3 regions of the Mesorhizobium koreense genome follow, and region 3 is predicted to be linked to each of the others. Evidence: predicted binding sites of a transcription regulator. Region 3 holds the regulator's gene; each other region holds the start of a gene.
The links. Region 3 encodes PhoB, which activates phosphate uptake and scavenging genes when phosphate is short. Its sites were predicted from a motif close to TGTCATNNANCTGTCAT; they were not measured.
Positions count from the first base shown of each region.

Region 1 (6,060 bases), 1.7 Mb from region 3:
ATGCGGCCGTCGCGATGCTCGACGACGGCGGTGCAGCTCTCTACCCAATCCCCGGTGTTGATGTAGGTGGAGCCGCCGAAATCGCGCATGGCGGCGGAATGGATGTGTCCACAGATGACGCCGTCGACACCGTGCCGTTTCGCCTCGGCGGCAAGCGTTTCCTCGAAGCGGCCGATAAAGCTTACCGCGTTTTTCACCCTGGCTTTTGCCCATGCCGACAACGACCAATAGGTGAAACCCAGTCGGCGTCGGACGATGTTGATGCGCGTCGACAAGGCGAGCGCGGCCACGTAGGCCCAATCGCCGAGGAACGCCAACCATCTTGCATGGCGCACGACGAGGTCGAACGTGTCGCCATGCATGACGAGGTAGCGCCTTCCGTCGGCGGCGTCATGCATGGTGGTTTCGGCGATCTCGATATCCCCGAAATGCAGGCCGCAGAATTCGCGCAGGAACTCATCATGGTTGCCTGGCACATAAACGATGCGAGCACCCTTTCGCGCCTTGCGCAGGAGCTTCTGGATGACGTCATTGTGCGCCTGTGGCCAGTACCAGGAAGAGCGCAACCGCCACCCGTCGACGATATCGCCGACGAGGTAGATCGTCTCGGCATCGTGCTCGCGCAGGAACTCCAGAAGAGCTTCCGCCTGTGCGCCCTTCGTGCCCAGATGCAGGTCGGAGATGAAGAGGCTCCGGTACCGATTGGACTGCCCGGGCTCTTCCGAATCACTTGAGCGGTTATCGATCATGAGCTGCTTTTCAGCAGCGAGCGATGACACGCGAATGACAGGCACGGGCCTCGCAAAAGCCAAGACGATCGGCCCTAAGGAGGCGTGGTGCGTCAGCCTGCCCTCTAACCCGGATCGTCCGCTCCCGACCGTCGTGGGGCTGGATCAAAAGCGTCATGCGATCGGCTGCGAATCGGGTCAGCGAGTATTGGATCGGGGAGCCATCCGGATCGACGTTCACCGCGCGCGTGAAGAGTACGATGGCACCGGGCGACAATCGCAGTTCCCGCGTATCCGCCTCGTCGGCATGACGGGCCTCGACGGTCGTGGACGCACGGCTGTAGTCGGCGATACCCGAGCGCGTCAGGGCTTCTGTAATAGATCCGGTCCGGGCGAAATGTCCGGCAATGTCGGGAAACCGAGTAGCGCCGAACCAGAAGGTGGCGCGGGACACGGGCGTGCCGTCGGCGCTTCCAAGGACCTCGAGGCGAACGGTCTCCTCGCCCGGCTGTAGGTCAAGCGCCTCGGCGACTTCCGTCGATGCGGCCTCGCTTCGGTGGCCAAGAAGTTCGCTCCTGAGGTCGTGGCTCTGGCCTTCCAGCCCGGCGGAGAACCGAGTCTTTTCTCCGATCGGATAGACCAGCCGCCTCTGCCTGCGCACATAGGTGCCCCTCCCCTGCGCGGCTTGGAGCACGCCTTCATGCGCCAATGCCGAGATCGCCGCGCGGACCGTATGGCGATTGACCCCGAAGCGCTCGGCAAGCTCGGTTTCCGGCGGCAGCCGCCCGTTCTGGTCCGCGAGATCGGCCGCGATGCCCAGGCGTATGCGATCGGCGATCTGCCGCCACAGCGACACGCCCGCGCCTCGCTGCAAGCCGGCCGATCCTGCCATCCATCACCTCTTTCCGACCTGTCATCTGCCCGTCATCGAAGGCCGGTAGAAAAGAAATAGCTTATCTAATTGTCTATATCAATAGATGAATTTTGGTGAACATGACTACAGCCGAAACCATCGCCGCGAGAAAAGACCGCATGGGTGTCCTGGCGCGCAGCACCAATGCCAGATTGCAGGAACGCTGGTCGGTACTCGGCATCGATCCCGACTATGGACTGCTACGCGGACCGGAGTTCGGCCTTGTCATGCTGCGCGGCCGTATCGGCGGTACAGGTGAAGCCTTCAATATCGGCGAGGCGACCGTCACACGCGCCAGCGTGAAACTGGAGGACGGAGCCGTCGGCCACGCGATGATGCTGGGACGCGAGCCCGCCAAGGCCGAATTGTCCGCCGTCATCGACGCGGTGTGCCACGACGCGGGCATGGCCGCCCGCATCGACCAGGACCTGATCGAGTCGATCAGGCTGGAACTACAGGCCTCCGACGAGACGCGCCGCAGCCAGACCGCGGCGACGCGTGTCGATTTCTTCACCATGGTCCGGGGAGAAGATTGATGCTTGCCGAGGCGAATGCGCTCGAGGGCGGCTTTTCCAATCCGGTGCTCGACGCACAATCGGTGTTCCGGGCCTTGATGGATGCCATGGCGAGGCCGGGCAGCGTCGCGCGCATGGATGCAAGGGTGACTCCGCCGGCGCCGCTGGATCGCGCGGCGGGCGCCATCGCCTGCACGCTGATCGATGCCGACACGCCATACTGGCTGGATGGCCCGCTCGACGGCGAAGCGCTGAGATCGTGGCTGGCCTTTCATACTGGGGCGCGCTCAACGGCTTCGATGTCCGAGGCTGCCTTCGCACTGGTTGCCGATCCCTCATCCATGCCTCCGTTCGAGCGCTTCGCCCAGGGATTGCAGGAATATCCGGATCGCTCCGCCACGCTGGTGCTACAGCTTGAAGGTCTTGATGGCGGTGCGCCCCTGACCTTCCGGGGACCGGGCATCAAGGACCGGGTGACGATCGCGCCTCGCGGATTGCCCGTTGATTTCGCCGAGCAGTGGCACGCCAACCATAAGCGCTTTCCTTGCGGCCTGGACCTCATTCTCACGGCGGGAAATGCGCTCGCTTGCCTGCCGCGCTCGGCGCGGCTGGTCCCGGCGGAGGGCTGATCGATGTATGTCGCCGTCAAGGGTGGCGAAGCCGCCATCGACAACGCCCATCGCCTGCTGGCCGACCGCCGGCGCGGCGACCGCTCGGTTCCGGCTCTGACCCTCGACCAGATCACGGAGCAGCTTGCCCTCGGGGTAGACCGGGTGATGAGCGAAGGCTCCCTCTACGATCGCAGGCTGGCGGCGCTCGCCATCAAGCAAGCACGCGGCGACCTGATAGAGGCGATCTTTCTCGTCCGCGCCTATCGCACGACGCTGCCGCGCTTCGGCTATGCCGAGCCGGTCGAGACCGGGCAGATGCTGGTCGAGCGCCGCATCTCCGCCTGCTACAAGGACCTGCCCGGCGGGCAGTTGCTCGGCCCGACATTCGACTACACGCATCGCCTGCTCGATGAGGAGTTGGACGGCGATCCGGAAGTCGAGACTGGCAGGACGCGTGAAGGAACGCCCGAGGTGGTCGCGAGCGTCGCCGATATCCTCAGCACCGAGGGACTTATCGAGACCAACGGCGATCTCTCGCCAGCCGAACCAGGCGACATCAATCAGAATCCGATGGAATTTCCGCTGTCGCGCGCCATGCGGCTGCAGAGCCTCGCGCGTGGCGACGAGGGCTTCCTTCTGGCGCTCGGCTATTCGACGCAGCGCGGATACGCCCGCTCGCATCCCTTCGCCGGCGAAATCCGTATCGGCGAAGTCGAAGTCGAGACACTCGTCCCGGAACTTGGTTTCGCCGTGCCTCTCGGCCGCGTCCAGGTCACCGAATGCCAGATGGTGAACCAGTTCAAGGGCAGCGCCAAGGCGCCGCCTCAGTTCACGCGCGGCTACGGGCTGGTCTTCGGGCAATCGGAGCGCAAGGCGATGGCGATGGCGCTGTGCGACCGGGCGCTGCGGGCGGAAGAACTCGGCGAAGATATCGTAGCGCCGCCGCAGGACCAGGAATTCGTCATCTCCCATTGCGACAACGTGCAAGCGACCGGCTTCGTCGAGCATCTGAAGCTACCCCACTACGTGGATTTCCAGGCGGAACTCGGCCTCGTTCGCACGATGCGCGCCGAACATGCAGCGCGTCAGGCGGATAGCCGGCCCGATGATGTTCCGGCTGGCGAAGTGCAGGAGGCCGCCGAATGAACGCGCCAACCTACAACTTCGCCTATCTGGACGATCAGACCAAACGCATGATCCGGCGCGCCATCCTGAAGGCGATCGCCATTCCCGGCTACCAGGTGCCCTTCGCCAGCCGCGAGATGCCTATGCCCTATGGCTGGGGCACGGGCGGCGTGCAGGTCACCGCCTCCATCCTCGGGCCGCTCGACGTGCTCAAGGTCATCGACCAGGGCGCCGACGATACGACCAATGCAGTGTCCATCCGAAAGTTCTTCCAGCGGGTCGCGGCAGTGGCGACGACGACGCGCACCGCCGACGCCACCATCATCCAAACCCGCCATCGCATCCCGGAAACCCCGCTCTCCGAAGGACAGGTGCTCGTCTATCAGGTGCCGATACCCGAACCCCTGCGTTTTCTCGAGCCACGCGAAACCGAGACACGCAAGATGCATGCGCTCGAGGAATACGGGCTGATGCATGTGAAGCTCTACGAGGACATCGCACGCAACGGCCATATCGCCACGACTTATGCCTATCCGGTGAAAGTCGAGGGCCGCTATGTCATGGATCCTTCGCCGACGCCGAAATTCGACAATCCGAAGATGCACATGTCGGCGGCACTGCAGCTCTTCGGAGCCGGCCGAGAGAAGCGTATCTATGCGCTACCGCCCTATACCGAAGTCGTCAGCCTCGATTTCGAGGACCATCCATTCGAGGTGCAGCGGTTCGAACAATCGTGCGCGCTGTGCGGCGCCGACGGGGTCTATCTAGACGAGGTCGTTCTCGACGATGCTGGCCGGCGCATGTTCGTCTGTTCCGACACCGACCACTGCGAGACGCGCCGCGCCGAAGGCTTCCGCGGCGAACTCTCCGGAGAGGCCGCGCAATGACCGTCAGTCTTCCCGCAAAGAGCGTCATGGATATGGAAGGCGAAGCGCTGCCGCTTCTGTCGGTGCGCTCCATGACGAAGACCTATGGAGACCGTATCGGCTGCGCCGATGTCAGCTTCGACGTGTGGCCAGGCGAGGTGATGGCCGTCGTCGGTGAATCCGGCTCCGGCAAGACGACGCTTCTCAACTGCATTTCGACCAGACTGGAAGCGAGCTCGGGCACAGTGTCCTACCGCATGCGCGACGGCGAGATGCGCGATCTCCTGAAGATGGGTGAAGCCGAGCGGCGTTTCCTGCAACGCACGGATTGGGGGTTTGTCCATCAAAACCCGGCGGACGGCCTGCGCATGACCGTTTCGGCCGGAGCCAATGTCGGCGAGCGGCTGATGGCCGTGGGCGACAGGCATTACGGCAGGATCCGTGCGACCGCCACGGACTGGCTCGGACGGGTCGAGATCGATGCCGACCGCATCGACGACCAGCCACGCGCCTTCTCGGGCGGCATGCGCCAGCGATTGCAGATCGCGCGCAATCTCGTGACCGCGCCGCGCCTTGTCTTCATGGACGAGCCGACCGGCGGCCTCGATGTCTCGGTACAGGCGCGGCTGCTCGACCTCCTGCGCGGCCTCGTCCACGATCTGGGCCTCGCCGTCATCATCGTCACGCACGACCTCGCCGTGGCACGCCTCCTGTCGCACCGGATGATGGTGATGAAGGAAGGCCGCGTCGTCGAGCAAGGGCTGACGGACCGTCTGCTCGACGATCCGCAGGCACCCTACACGCAACTCCTCGTTTCTTCGATCCTGCAGGTCTGAGGTCTGGTCATGCCCGCCGCACTCGTCGTTTCCGGCCTCGCAAAATCCTTCATCATGCATCTGCGCGGCGGCGTCGAACTGCCGGTCATCGCGCGCGCGGCTTTCTCGCTGCATTCCGGAACCTGCTCCGTGCTCGGGGGTCCGTCCGGTGTCGGCAAGAGCTCCATCCTCAAGATGCTCTACGGCAATTACGCCGCCAGCGCTGGTAGGATCCTGGTGCGTCATCGCGGCCGCGAGGTCGATCTGGCCACCGCCGAGCCTCGCGCAATCCTCGAAATACGGCGCGAGACGATCGGCTATGTCAGCCAGTTCCTGCGCGTGGTGCCGCGTGTCGGAACGCTCGATATCGTCGCCGAGCCGCTTGTCGAACGCGGCGTAGACCGGCGGAAAGCCATCAAGCGCGCGGGCGAACTACTTTCACGGCTGAACCTTCCCGAGCGTCTGTGGGCGCTGCCGCCCACCACTT
Region 1 is NZ_CP134228.1:4,226,442-4,232,501, forward strand. Features, by position in the region: gene RBH77_RS20105 (UDP-2,3-diacylglucosamine diphosphatase) at 1-749, opposite strand, end outside; gene phnF (phosphonate metabolism transcriptional regulator PhnF) at 760-1,620, opposite strand; gene phnG (phosphonate C-P lyase system protein PhnG) at 1,722-2,177, shown strand; gene phnH (phosphonate C-P lyase system protein PhnH) at 2,177-2,785, shown strand; gene RBH77_RS20125 (carbon-phosphorus lyase complex subunit) at 2,789-3,913, shown strand; gene RBH77_RS20130 (alpha-D-ribose 1-methylphosphonate 5-phosphate C-P-lyase PhnJ) at 3,910-4,779, shown strand; gene phnK (phosphonate C-P lyase system protein PhnK) at 4,812-5,594, shown strand; gene phnL (phosphonate C-P lyase system protein PhnL) at 5,604-6,060, shown strand, end outside.
Region 1: phnF (phosphonate metabolism transcriptional regulator PhnF) is a predicted target of PhoB. The motif match lies at 1,640-1,656, and genes of this name have one in related genera.

Region 2 (6,060 bases), 1.6 Mb from region 3:
AGCGTGGACTTGCCGCAGCCCGACGGCCCGACGATGACGATGAACTCCCCGTCGGTCACATCGAGATCGACCCCGTGGATGACCTCAGTCGTCCCGTATTTCTTGCGTACATCATGGAGGGAAATTGCCGCCATGCGGGTTCAAGCCTCTCTATTTCTCGGTCTCGACCAGACCCTTGACGAACAGCCGCTGCATGGCGATCACCACGATGACAGGCGGCAGGAGCGCCAATACCACCGTTGCCATGACGACGTTCCATTTCGGAATGGAATCGGCCACATCCGCCATGCGCTTGATGGCCATGACCACCGTGTAATAATTCGGATCGGTCGTGATCATCAGCGGCCACAGATACTGGTTCCAGCCATAGATGAACAGGATCACGAACAGCGCCGCCATGTTGGTGCGCGACAGCGGCACGAGAATATCCCAGAAGAACCGCATCGGTCCGGCGCCGTCGACGCGCGCCGCTTCCATAAGCTCTTCAGGCACGGTGAGGAAAAACTGGCGGAACAGGAAAGTAGCGGTCGCCGAAGCGATCAGCGGAACCGACAGCCCCGCATAGCTGTTCAGCATGCCGAGGTCGGAAACGACCTTGAATGTCGGCAGGATGCGCACCTCGACCGGCAGCATCAGCGTGATGAAGATCAACCAGAAGGCCAGTGACCGGAAGGGGAAGCGGAAATAGACGATCGCGAAGGCTGAGATGATCGAGATCGCGATCTTGCCGATGGCGATGGAGAGCGCCATGACAAGGCTGTTGAACATCATCAGGCCGATCGGCGGCGCGCCGGAGGTGGAGATGCCGGAGAACAGCACCTCCTTGTAGTTCTCGATCGTATGCGGGCCCGGCAGGAGCGGCACGATGCCGGAATAGAAATCGTTCGGCCCGCGCGTCGACGCAATAAGCGCGATATAGACGGGCAAGGCGACGACGGCCACGCCGAGGATCAGGATCGCGTGGCAGAAGAAATTCAACCAGGGTCTGTTTTCGATCATGCGCGCGCCTCAATACTGAACATTGCGCTCGATCCAGCGGAACTGGATGAAGGTAAGTGCGATCACGATGACCATCAGCACCACCGACTGCGTGGCGGAGGAGCCGATGTTCAGGCCGATGAAACCGTCCTGGAAAACCTTGTAGACAAGCGTGTTGGTGGCCTGCGCCGGGCCGCCCTGCGTCGTGGCGTGAATAACCGCGAAAGTGTCGAACATGGCGTAGACGGTGTTGATTACCAGCAGGAAGAAGGTCGTCGGCGACAGGAGAGGGAAAATGATGGTGAAGAAGCGTTTATAGGGCCCCGCCCCGTCGATCGCGGCGGCCTCGACAAGCGATTTCGGGATGGCCTGCAAACCTGCGACGAAGAACAGGAAATTATAGGAAATCTGCTTCCAGCTCGATGCGATGATGACGAGGATCATGGCGTCGAACCCCGATAGCGAGTGGTCCCAGTGATAATCGACGAAGCTGAGCAGATAGGGAAGGATCCCGATCGTCGGGTTGAACATGAACCACCACAGGATGCCGGCCACCGCCGGCGCCACGGCGTAAGGCCAGACGAGCAGCGTGGTGTAGACCTGGCTGGAGCGGATCGTGCGGTCGACCGCCAGCGCCAGGACGAGCGCCGAGATCAGGGATAGAAGCGCAACGCCGACCGCGAATACGAGCGTGACCCGAAGCGAGTTCTCATATGTCGGATCCGAAAACAGGCGGGCGTAATTGTCGAACCACACGAAGGTCGTTTTGAAGCCGAAGGCGTCTTCGCGCATGAACGACTGGCGCACCGCCTGCGCGGCGGGCCAAAGGAAGAAAATGACCGTGACCGCCATCTGCGGCAGAATGAGCAGATAGGGCAGCGTCTTGCTGCGGAAGAGGGTGCGCTTCGTCTGCATCTACCGACCCGGGGAGAGGAGATATGTGAAGCCCGCGCCTTGGCGCGGGCTTCGTGAAGGTCGATAGACTATTCGTTGGCCTTCTGGAATTCGGCGATCAGTTCGTTGCCCCGCTTGACGACGGCATCGAGCGCCTCCTGGCCGGTTTTCTTTCCTGCCAGCAAGCTCTGGAATTCCTCGTCGATGATCTGGCGCACCTGCACGTAGTTACCGAAGCGCAGGCCTTTCGAATTCGCCGTAGGCGGATTGAGCGTCATCTGCTTGATGGCGACGTCGGCACCCGGATTCTTCTCGTAATAGCCCTGCTTCTGGCCGAGTTCATAGGCAGCCTTGGTGATTGGCAGGTAGCCGGAGAACTGGTGCCAGTCGGCCTGGACTTCGGCCGAGGACAGGTAGTGGAAGAAGTCCGCCACGCCCTTGTAGTGATCCTTGTCCTTGCCCTGCAGGACCCACAGCGTTGCGCCGCCGATGATCGAATTCTGCGGAGCACCCTTTACGTCGGAATAGTATGGCAGCATGCCGATGCCGACATCGAAACCCTTGGAATTGGCAAGAATGTCGGCGCGCGAAGCCGAGGAGTTCATGTAGATGGCGCATTCCTGCGAATAGAATTTCGGTCCCGCATCATTGCCGCCCACGGGTCCGCCATACTGGAAGATGCCGTTGTCTTGCCACTTCTTCAGATTGTCCCAGTGCCGGGCCTGGATCGGACCGTTGAAGCTGAGGCGCGCGTCAAGCCCGCCGAAACCGTTCTCTTCCGTCCCGATCGGCAGATTGTGCCAGGCCGAGAAGTTTTCGAGCTGCACCCAGGAGATCCAGCCCGAGGTGAAGCCGCATTTGGCCGCACCCGAATCCATGATCTTCTTGGAATAGCTTTCGACATCTTCCCACGTCTTGGGCGGCGTATTGGGGTCGAGGCCGGCCTTCTTGAAGACGTTTTTGTTGTAATAGAGGATCGGCGTGGAGGAGTTGAACGGCAGCGACAGCATATTGCCGTTCGTATCGGTATAGTAGCCGACAACCGCCGCCAGGTAATCCTTGGGGTTGAACGCTTCGCCAGTGTCCTTCATGAGCTGGTAGACCGGATAGACGGCGCCCTTGGCGGCCATCATCGTGCCGGTGCCGACCTCGTAGACCTGCACGATGTCGGGCTGCTGGTGGGCACGGAAAGCCGCGATGGCGGCCGTCATGGTCTCGGGATAGCTGCCCTTGTAGGTCGGCACCACCTCGTAATTGTCCTGCGATTTGTTGTAGCCGGCCACGATGGCTTCGAGCTTCTGCCCGAGCGCGCCGCCCATTGCGTGCCACCACTGGATCTGGGTCTTCGCTTCGGCGACGACCGGCGACATCATCGCAAGCGCCGTTGCCGCGGCGAGAAGGGTTCGGAACTTCATGTTATTCTCTCCCATAGAAAGCCGTTTGATGCGGTTCGCTTATTGGTCGGCTTTTATTACGACCGGATGACAGCATCAGCCGAGGCCGATGTCTAGTCCAGACTTGCGCATAACCGAAATTAATCCGCGATTCAAACGCACCAAAAGCGAAGATCACAGTTCCGGCGGCGTCCATTCGAGTTGCACGTGCCCCGGATCGGCCCTGACACGGTCGAGCCAAGCCGTCACGGCCGGGTATGAGCCGAGGTCAAAACCGGCATATTCGGCGTCCTGCGTGTAGGCGAAGAGCGCGATATCGGCGACGGTGATGGACCGGCCGGCAATGAAAGGCGCCTTCGCCAATTGCGTCTCCATCACGCCGAGCGCCCTATTGCCACCGGCGAGCGTCTCGGCAAGCCTTTCCGGCGTGGCCATCGCGGCGCGTTCCGGATAGCGGACGAGCGCCCGGCGCACCGCGACATATGGTTCATGGCTGTACTGTTCGAAGAAGAGCCATTGGTGGACCACGCCGCGCCCGTAGCGATCGCTCGGCAGGAAACGCGTCCCTTCGGCCATATAAAGAAGTATTGCGTTCGATTCCCACAGGAGACGACCGTCCTCCAGTTCCAACAGAGGCACCTTGCCATTCGGATTCCGCGCCAGGAACGCGTCCGTCCGCGTCGAGCCGTCACGCGAACTGATTTCGACATGCCGGAACGGCAGGCCAAGCTTGGCGGCAAGCAGCCTCGGCTTGTAGCAATTGCCGCTGTCGAGTGAGCCGTAGAGGGTGATCATGACCGGCGTCTCCGTGGTGAAAGGCGGACTATGATCAACCTTGTCTGCGCGCCAAAATGAATATTTTTGCCGCACGGATCAACGCGGCTGATTGTTCTTACTTGAACAATTGGACCACGTTGGCATGCGGCTCGAGCAGCGTATCGATCCTGAGCGATGCGGGGTCGAAGACCGTGCCGGCGAGTTTCGGCCGCGAAAAGAGAAAGCCCTGCAGATAGTCGGCGTCCGCATCGATCGCGCACGCCAACTGCTCCGGCGTTTCAACACCTTCGATCAGGGCCTTCGCACCAAGGCCGTGCAGGCCGGTGACGAAAGACTTGAACAGGCCGGCGGCGGCCGGAACAGCAGCGATCTGGCGGAACCACGCGCCATCGATCTTGAGGATATCAGGTCGAAGCAATTTCACCCGCTCCAGGTCGGAATCGCCGACACCGAAATCATCGACCGCGAGCCGGATGCCATGGCGGCGCATCTCCTCCGTGATCCTGACGAGCGTGTCGATATCCTGCGCCTCGGTCTCGATGATCTCGCAGACGAGCAGGTGGCTGTCGAGCTGGATTTCGCCGTAGCGGCCGGCGATGAACTCCAGTTCCTTCACCGTCACCGCGAAATCGCTGTTGGTGCGGGGGTCGAAATTGAAGAAGAGAACCAGCCCCGGCTCGCCGATATTGCCGTAGTTCCTCAAATGCAGCGTGCGGCACATGCTCTCCACGAAGACCTCGTCCTCGGCAGGAATCGCTTCGAAAAGGGCTTCGGGCGGCATGGGCTGGCCGTCTTGGAACGGCATGACGAGCCCCTCGACGGCAAAGGGGCGCAACAACCCGTCCTCGCGGCGGAATATCTTCTGGTAGGCGCTCTTCAGGATGAAGTCGCCGTAGCGGCCGTACTCGATGCCGATCTCGTCGGCGACAATAGCGTCGCTGACACGCCGGGGATGCTTCATTTTCCAGTTTCCGGCGACCTGGCTGCCAAAAAGGCAGCCGTGAACCCCTGTTCCCCGGATTGTGGCAGGGAAGCTTTGACCAGCGGTTAATGACAGGGATTCAGTCCTGGTCCCGTCGATCGAGCCTTGCGATTCGGCGCGGGATCGGACATGAGAAACGCGGCAATTTTCCCCTTATGGAGACATTCCAATGGCCTTCCTCGCCGACGCTCTTTCACGCGTGAAGCCTTCCGCGACCATCGCGGTCAGCCAGAAGGCGCGCGACCTCAAGGCGAAAGGTCGGGATGTGATCGGTCTCGGCGCCGGCGAGCCGGATTTCGACACGCCCGACAACATCAAGAACGCCGCAATCGATGCGATCCGGCGCGGCGAAACCAAATACCCGCCGGTTTCGGGGATCGCGCCGCTGCGCGAGGCCATCGCGGCGAAGTTCAAGCGCGAGAACAATCTCGACTACAGGCCGGAGCAGACTATCGTCGGCACCGGCGGCAAGCAGATCCTGTTCAACGCGCTGATGGCGACGCTGAACCCCGGCGACGAGGTGGTGATCCCGCGCCCCTACTGGGTCAGCTACCCGGAGATGGTGGCGATCTGCAACGGCACGTCAGTCTATGCCGAGACCTCCATCGACAACGGCTTCAAGCTGACGCCGGAAGCCCTTGAAAAGGTCATCACGCCGAAGACCAAGTGGCTGATCTTCAACTCGCCGTCGAACCCCTCCGGCGCCGCCTACACCGAAGCGGAGTTGCGCGCGGTAGCCGACGTGCTCCTGAGGCATCCGAACGTCTGGGTGCTGACGGACGACATGTACGAGCACCTGACCTATGGCGATTTCACCTTCCGCACCATCGCGGAGGTAGAGCCGAAGCTCTACGAGCGCACACTGACCATGAACGGCGTGTCGAAGGCCTATGCCATGACCGGCTGGCGCATCGGCTACGCCGCCGGCCCGATCCAGCTCATCAAGGCGATGGACATGATCCAGGGCCAGCAGACCTCGGGCGCCTGCACCATCGCGCAATGGGCCTCGGTCGAGGCGCTGAACGGCCCGCAGGA
Region 2 is NZ_CP134228.1:2,438,610-2,444,669, reverse strand. Features, by position in the region: gene RBH77_RS11600 (sn-glycerol-3-phosphate import ATP-binding protein UgpC) at 1-134, opposite strand, end outside; gene ugpE (sn-glycerol-3-phosphate ABC transporter permease UgpE) at 151-999, opposite strand; gene ugpA (sn-glycerol-3-phosphate ABC transporter permease UgpA) at 1,009-1,893, opposite strand; gene ugpB (sn-glycerol-3-phosphate ABC transporter substrate-binding protein UgpB) at 1,962-3,287, opposite strand; gene RBH77_RS11580 (glutathione S-transferase family protein) at 3,441-4,061, opposite strand; gene RBH77_RS11575 (EAL domain-containing protein) at 4,159-5,004, opposite strand; gene RBH77_RS11570 (pyridoxal phosphate-dependent aminotransferase) at 5,195-6,060, shown strand, end outside.
Region 2: ugpB (sn-glycerol-3-phosphate ABC transporter substrate-binding protein UgpB) is a predicted target of PhoB. The motif match lies at 3,343-3,359, and genes of this name have one in related genera.

Region 3 (6,060 bases):
CTGGTCGAGCAACGTCAACGCGCCGATGGCCAGCCTGCCGGTGACCATCTTCCAGTTTGCGCTCAGCCCCTATGAGGAATGGCAGCAATTGGCATGGACCGGCGCGCTGATCATCACCTTCGCCGTGCTGATGTTGAGCATCGTCGCACGCGCCCTTACCGTCCGGAGAGAGGACAGATGACACAAATGCTGTCGCCGACATCCATCGCCGCCAGCCGGCCGGCCGCCGAAGAGGTGAAGCTCGAGGTGAGCAACCTCAATTTCTTCTACGACCGGACGCGGGCGCTGAAGGATATATCGCTGTCGCTGCCGGCGAAGAGCGTGACCGCCTTCATCGGGCCTTCCGGCTGCGGGAAATCGACGCTTCTGCGCGTCTTCAACCGCATCTACGAACTCTATCCGAAGCAGCGGGCCGAAGGCGAGGTGCTCCTCGACGGCCGCAACATCCTCGACAAAGGGCAGGACCTGAACCTGCTTCGCGCCCAGGTCGGCATGGTCTTCCAGAAGCCGACGCCCTTTCCGATGACCATCTACGAAAACATCGCCTTCGGCATCCGGCTCTACGAGAAACTGCCGAGGTCCGAAATCGACGGTAGGGTCGAGGAAGCGCTGAAGCGCGCCGCGCTCTGGACCGAGGTGAAGGACAAGCTCAACGCCAGCGGACTCAGCCTCTCCGGCGGCCAGCAGCAGCGGCTCTGCATCGCGCGCACGGTCGCGGTGAAGCCGGAGGTGATCCTGCTCGATGAACCGGCCTCCGCGCTCGACCCGCTCTCGACCGCGAAGATCGAGGAGTTGATCGACGAATTGCAGGCCGACTACACGATCGTCATCGTCACCCACAACATGCAGCAGGCCGCCCGCGTGTCGGCCCGCACGGCCTTCATGTATCTCGGTGAACTCATCGAATTCGGCGACACCGAGCAGATCTTCACCTCGCCGCATGACAAGCGCACCCAGGACTACATCACGGGCCGCTTCGGCTAGCCCCGCCTTCACAGGGACCGGATCATGAGAGAGCATACCGTCACCGCTTTCGACGAGGATCTGAAGGCCGTCGACCGGCTGATCCACGAGATGGGCGACCTCGCCGCCGCGATGGTCGGATCGGCGACCCGCGCGCTGCTCGACCTCGACAACCCGCTCGCCCACCACGTCGTGTCGCAGGACGCGGTGATGGACGCCATGCAGCGCGATCTCGACGAGCGGGCGATCACGCTGATCGCACGCCGCCAGCCGGTGGCGGGCGATCTGCGTTCGGTGGTGGGCGCCATCCGCATGGCAGCCGACCTGGAGCGGATCGGCGATCTGGCCAAGAACATCGCCAAGCGCGTCGGCGCGGTGGGCGAGGCGGTGCCGCCGCGCCGGTTCGCCCATGGCATCGACGCCATGACCGATCTCGTCCTCGGGCAGGTCGAGGGGGTCGTGCGCAAATACGAGGAGCGCGATGCGGAGGGGTTGAGCGGATTGCGCAGCGACGACGAGAAGATCGACATCCAGTATACGGCGGTCTTCCGCGAACTTCTGACCTATATGATGGAGGACCCGCGCAACATCACTGCCTGCACGCATCTCCTGTTCTGCGCCAAGAACCTCGAGCGGATCGGGGACCATGTGACCAATATCGCGGAAAACGGCTATTATATCGTCACGGGCCGGCAACTTTCGCCCGACCGGCCGAAGCAGGACGAAACGGCGAACGTACTGGCGGAATAGCAGACAGGCCGATGCCGATGATCGCACCGAAAATCCTGGTGGTGGAGGACGAAGAGCCGCTCTCCGTGCTCCTGCGCTACAATCTGGAGTCCGAAGGCTACCAGGTCGAAACGGTCATGCGCGGCGACGAAGCCGAGATCAGGCTGAGGGAGAACGTGCCGGACCTTCTCGTGCTCGACTGGATGCTGCCAAGCATCTCCGGCATCGAGCTTTGCCGCCGGCTCCGCATAAGACCCGAGACCGAACGCCTGCCGGTGATCATGCTGACGGCGCGCGGCGAGGAAAGCGACCGGGTGCGCGGGCTCTCGACCGGCGCCGACGACTATCTCGTCAAGCCGTTCTCCATGCCCGAATTCGTGGCACGCGTGCGGGCGCTCCTGCGGCGGGCGAAACCCGAGACACTTTCAAACGTGCTCAAGGTCGGCGACATCGTACTCGATCGCGAGACGCATCGCGTCTATCGCGGGGAGGCCGAGATCAGGCTCGGCCCGACCGAATTCCGCCTGCTCGAATTCCTTATGCGCAGCCCCGGCCGCGTCTTCTCGCGCGGCCAGTTGCTCGACAATGTGTGGGGCGAAACCATCTATATCGACGAGCGCACGGTCGACGTCCATGTCGGGCGCCTGCGCAAGGCGGTCAATGACGGCCGCTTGCCGGACGTCATCCGCACGATCCGCGGCGCCGGCTATTCCATTCAGGAGAGCTGACCAGCGTCCTGCGGCTTCAGGCAACCGCCCTCCCGCGTGCGGCCACGGAGGGCGGGTTTCCGGCGGCGAAAACCTCCTGGTCGAGGAAGGTCAGCGCGCGCATGGCGCAGCCTTCGCGGATAAGTGAAAGCTGGTCCGGCTCGGTGGCGAACGATATCGCTTCCTCGTGCTGGCCGCCGACGGTCCTCGCGATCGCGGCGCGCATCGGTCCCTCGATCAGGTCGAAGGCGCGCGCGCCGATACCGACCATCGCGACGGGCGCCGGATCGATCAGCGCGAACAGGCTGCCGAGGCCAAGGCCGATCGCCTCCCCGGCTTGCGCGTAGGCTCTCCGCTCCGGTCCGTCATGCGTACGCGCCGCCTCGGCGAGCGCCAGCATATCCCGGTCCTCGATATCGGCGATGAAATGGTCGCGGTCGGGCAGGGCGTGGGCGTTGCGCCAGATCGCATAATTGCCGGCATAGGCCTCGATGCAGCCGCGCCGTCCGCAGCGGCAGAGATCGCCGTCCGGGATATGGATCATGTGGCCGAACTCGCCGCCGGAAGAGCGCGTGCCTGTGAAGAGTTCGCCGTTCAGGAAGAGGCCCATGCCGATACCGTTCGACAGGAGCACGGAGACGAAATTGTCGCGATAGCGCTCCGGGTCGCGCCAGCGCAGCGCCACCGCCGTCATGTTGCAATCGTTCTCCACCGTGACCGGAAGGCCGAACGCCTTCTCCAGCGCATCCCCGAAGCGGATATTCCGGTGCGGCGTGATCGGCGACCAGAGCATCGCCGCTCCGCCTGAATCGGCGACGCCCTGCACGGCAAAGGAAATGCGCATCACCCTCGATCCGGCGGCGGCGCTTCTGGAGACGAGGCGGCCGACAATCCCGACCGCCTCCGCGATCAGCTCGTCCCGCGCAAGCGTCATCGTCGACAGCCTGCACTGCTCGGCCGCCACGATATTCCCGGCATAGTCGAGGAGCGTCGCGGAAAGCGTGTTCAGCGCCAGCAGCATCGTGACGACCGAACTCGTTTCGGGATTGAGGCCGAGAGCCACCTGCGGCCGGCCGCGTTTCGACACCGCCGTCCCGCCCTTCACCTCGGTGAGAATGCCTTCCTCGATCAGGTCGGCCGAAATCGCCGAAATGGTGGAATGGCTGAGCCCCGTAATTCCGGCGATCTCCGTACGCGAGGGTTGCCGGGCGCGGCGGACGGCGGAGATGATCATGGCACGATTGCGCCGCCTGAGATCGTCGTGGCGGATTCCGACCGTCATTTACACAATTCCTCCCGTGCCGTCGGGCGTCGGATCCAGCCGGGGCCGATCGGAGCCGCATGACAGCGCGTGAAGTATATTGACATGGATAAAAGAGTGAGTCATTCTTTTTTTCGAAGCTCGAAATAAAGAGCTTCCCAGAGACCGACGGTCTATTCATCGCGCCGGTTCGGCGCAGGGAGGAAATCATGGGAAAGTTTACGGCCGCCTTGCTGGCGGGTGCCGCGATCACGCTTTCGTTCTCGACGTTTGCTCAGGCGAAGGACAAGATCATCGGCGTGTCCTGGTCGAACTTCCAGGAAGAGCGCTGGAAGACGGACGAGGCCGCGATCAAGAAGCAGCTCGAGGCCGATGGCGATAAATATATTTCCGCTGACGCCCAATCCTCTGCGGAAAAGCAGTTGAGCGACATCGAGAGCCTGATCTCGCAGGGCGCCAACGCGCTCATCGTGCTGGCCCAGGACTCCTCGGCGATCGGCCCGGCCATCCAGAAAGCGACGGACGAAGGCATTCCGGTAGTCGGGTATGACCGGCTGATCGAGAATCCGGAAGCGTTCTATCTCACCTTCGACAACAAGGAAGTCGGCCGCATGCAGGCGCAGGCGGTCTTCGCCGTGAAGCCGGAAGGCAATTACGTCTTCATCAAGGGCTCGTCGGCCGACCCGAACGCGGATTTCCTGTTTTCCGGCCAGATGGAAGTGCTGAAGGCTGCCATGGATGCCGGCAAGATCAAGAATGTCGGCGAGGCCTATACAGACGGCTGGCTGCCGGCGAACGCCCAGAAGAACATGGAGCAGTTCCTGACGACCAACAACAACAAGGTCGACGCGGTGGTCGCTTCCAATGACGGCACGGCCGGCGGTGCGATCGCGGCACTTGCCGCGCAGGGCCTTGCCGGCTCCGTGCCGGTTTCGGGACAGGACGGCGACCATGCGGCGCTGAACCGTATCGCTCTCGGTACCCAGACCGTGTCGGTGTGGAAGGATGCGCGCGAACTCGGCAAGAAAGCGGCCGAAATCGCTTCCATGCTCGCCGACGGCAAGAAGATGACCGAGATACCGGGCGTCCAGAAATTCGACGGCGGGCCGAAGCATGTCGAGATGAACTCGATCTTCCTGAAGCCGCTCCCGATCACCAAGGACAATCTCGACGTGGTGATCGATGCCGGCTGGATCAAGAAGGACGAAGTCTGCCAGGGCGTGAAGGCCGGAACCGTCAAGGTCTGCGGCTGAGCTTCGACAGATCGCGCCGCCGCGGTTTGACCAGAACCGCGGCGGCCACGTAATATGGCAGTTAGCGCGGCAGACGCGGTGGCTCGCTTTGCCGCGCGGGGAGGAAGCCATGTCCGATTCGACCGCGCCGCTCGACCGCGCCCGGGCGGCGGAACTCAGTCCCCTGAAATCGTTCCTCAGGGCGACCGAAATCGACACCCGCATGCTCGGGATGGTGGGGGCGCTGGCCCTTATCTGGATCGTTTTCCATATCCTGACGGGCGGGCTGTTCTTGACGCCGCGCAACCTCTGGAACCTTTCGGTCCAGTCTGCCTCGATCGCCGTCATGGCGACGGGCATGGTGCTGGTCATCGTGACGCGCAACATCGACCTGTCCGTCGGCTCCATGCTCGGCTTCATCGGCATGATCATGGGGGTGACGCAGACCGAGTTCCTTCCCAAACTGCTCGGCTACGAGCATCCGACGATCTGGATCATCGCGCTCGCGGTCGGTCTGGTCCTCGGTCTGGTCCTCGGCGCCTTCCAGGGCTTTCTTATCGCCTATCTGGAAATCCCGTCCTTCATCGTGACGCTTGGCGGCCTTCTGGTCTGGCGCGGCGCCGCGTGGTGGGTGACGAGCGGCCGTACCGTGGCGCCCATGGACGAGACGTTCAAGCTCATGGGAGGCGGGCCGCAGGGGTCGATCGGCGCCACATGGAGCTGGGTGGTGGGGATCGTGGCCTGCCTCCTCGTCGTCCTCGCCCTCATCAACGGGCGAGTGCAGCGCAGCCGCTTCCGCTTTCCGCAACGCCCCGTCTGGGCGGAATTCTTCCTGGGCGGCGTGACCTGCATCGCCATCCTGGCGGCGGTCGGTGTCGCCAATTCCTATCCGTGGCCGATCGGCATCGTGCGCCGCTATGCCCAAGCGCATAACATCACCATCCCCGACGGCGGGCTGTTCATCGCGCACGGTATCGCCATACCGGTGCTGATCGCGATTGCGGCCGGCGCGGTCATGACCTTCCTCGCGACGCGCACGCGTTTCGGCCGCTACGTGTTCGCCATCGGCGGCAATCCGGAGGCGGCCGAACTTGCCGGCATCAACACGCGCTGGGTGACGGTGAAGGTCTTCATGCTGATGGGCATGCTGACGGCGGTGAGCGGCGCC
Region 3 is NZ_CP134228.1:870,740-876,799, forward strand. Features, by position in the region: gene pstA (phosphate ABC transporter permease PstA) at 1-181, shown strand, start outside; gene pstB (phosphate ABC transporter ATP-binding protein PstB) at 178-984, shown strand; gene phoU (phosphate signaling complex protein PhoU) at 1,009-1,713, shown strand; gene phoB (phosphate regulon transcriptional regulator PhoB) at 1,731-2,420, shown strand; gene RBH77_RS04085 (ROK family protein) at 2,437-3,681, opposite strand; gene xylF (D-xylose ABC transporter substrate-binding protein) at 3,870-4,913, shown strand; gene RBH77_RS04095 (sugar ABC transporter permease) at 5,023-6,060, shown strand, end outside.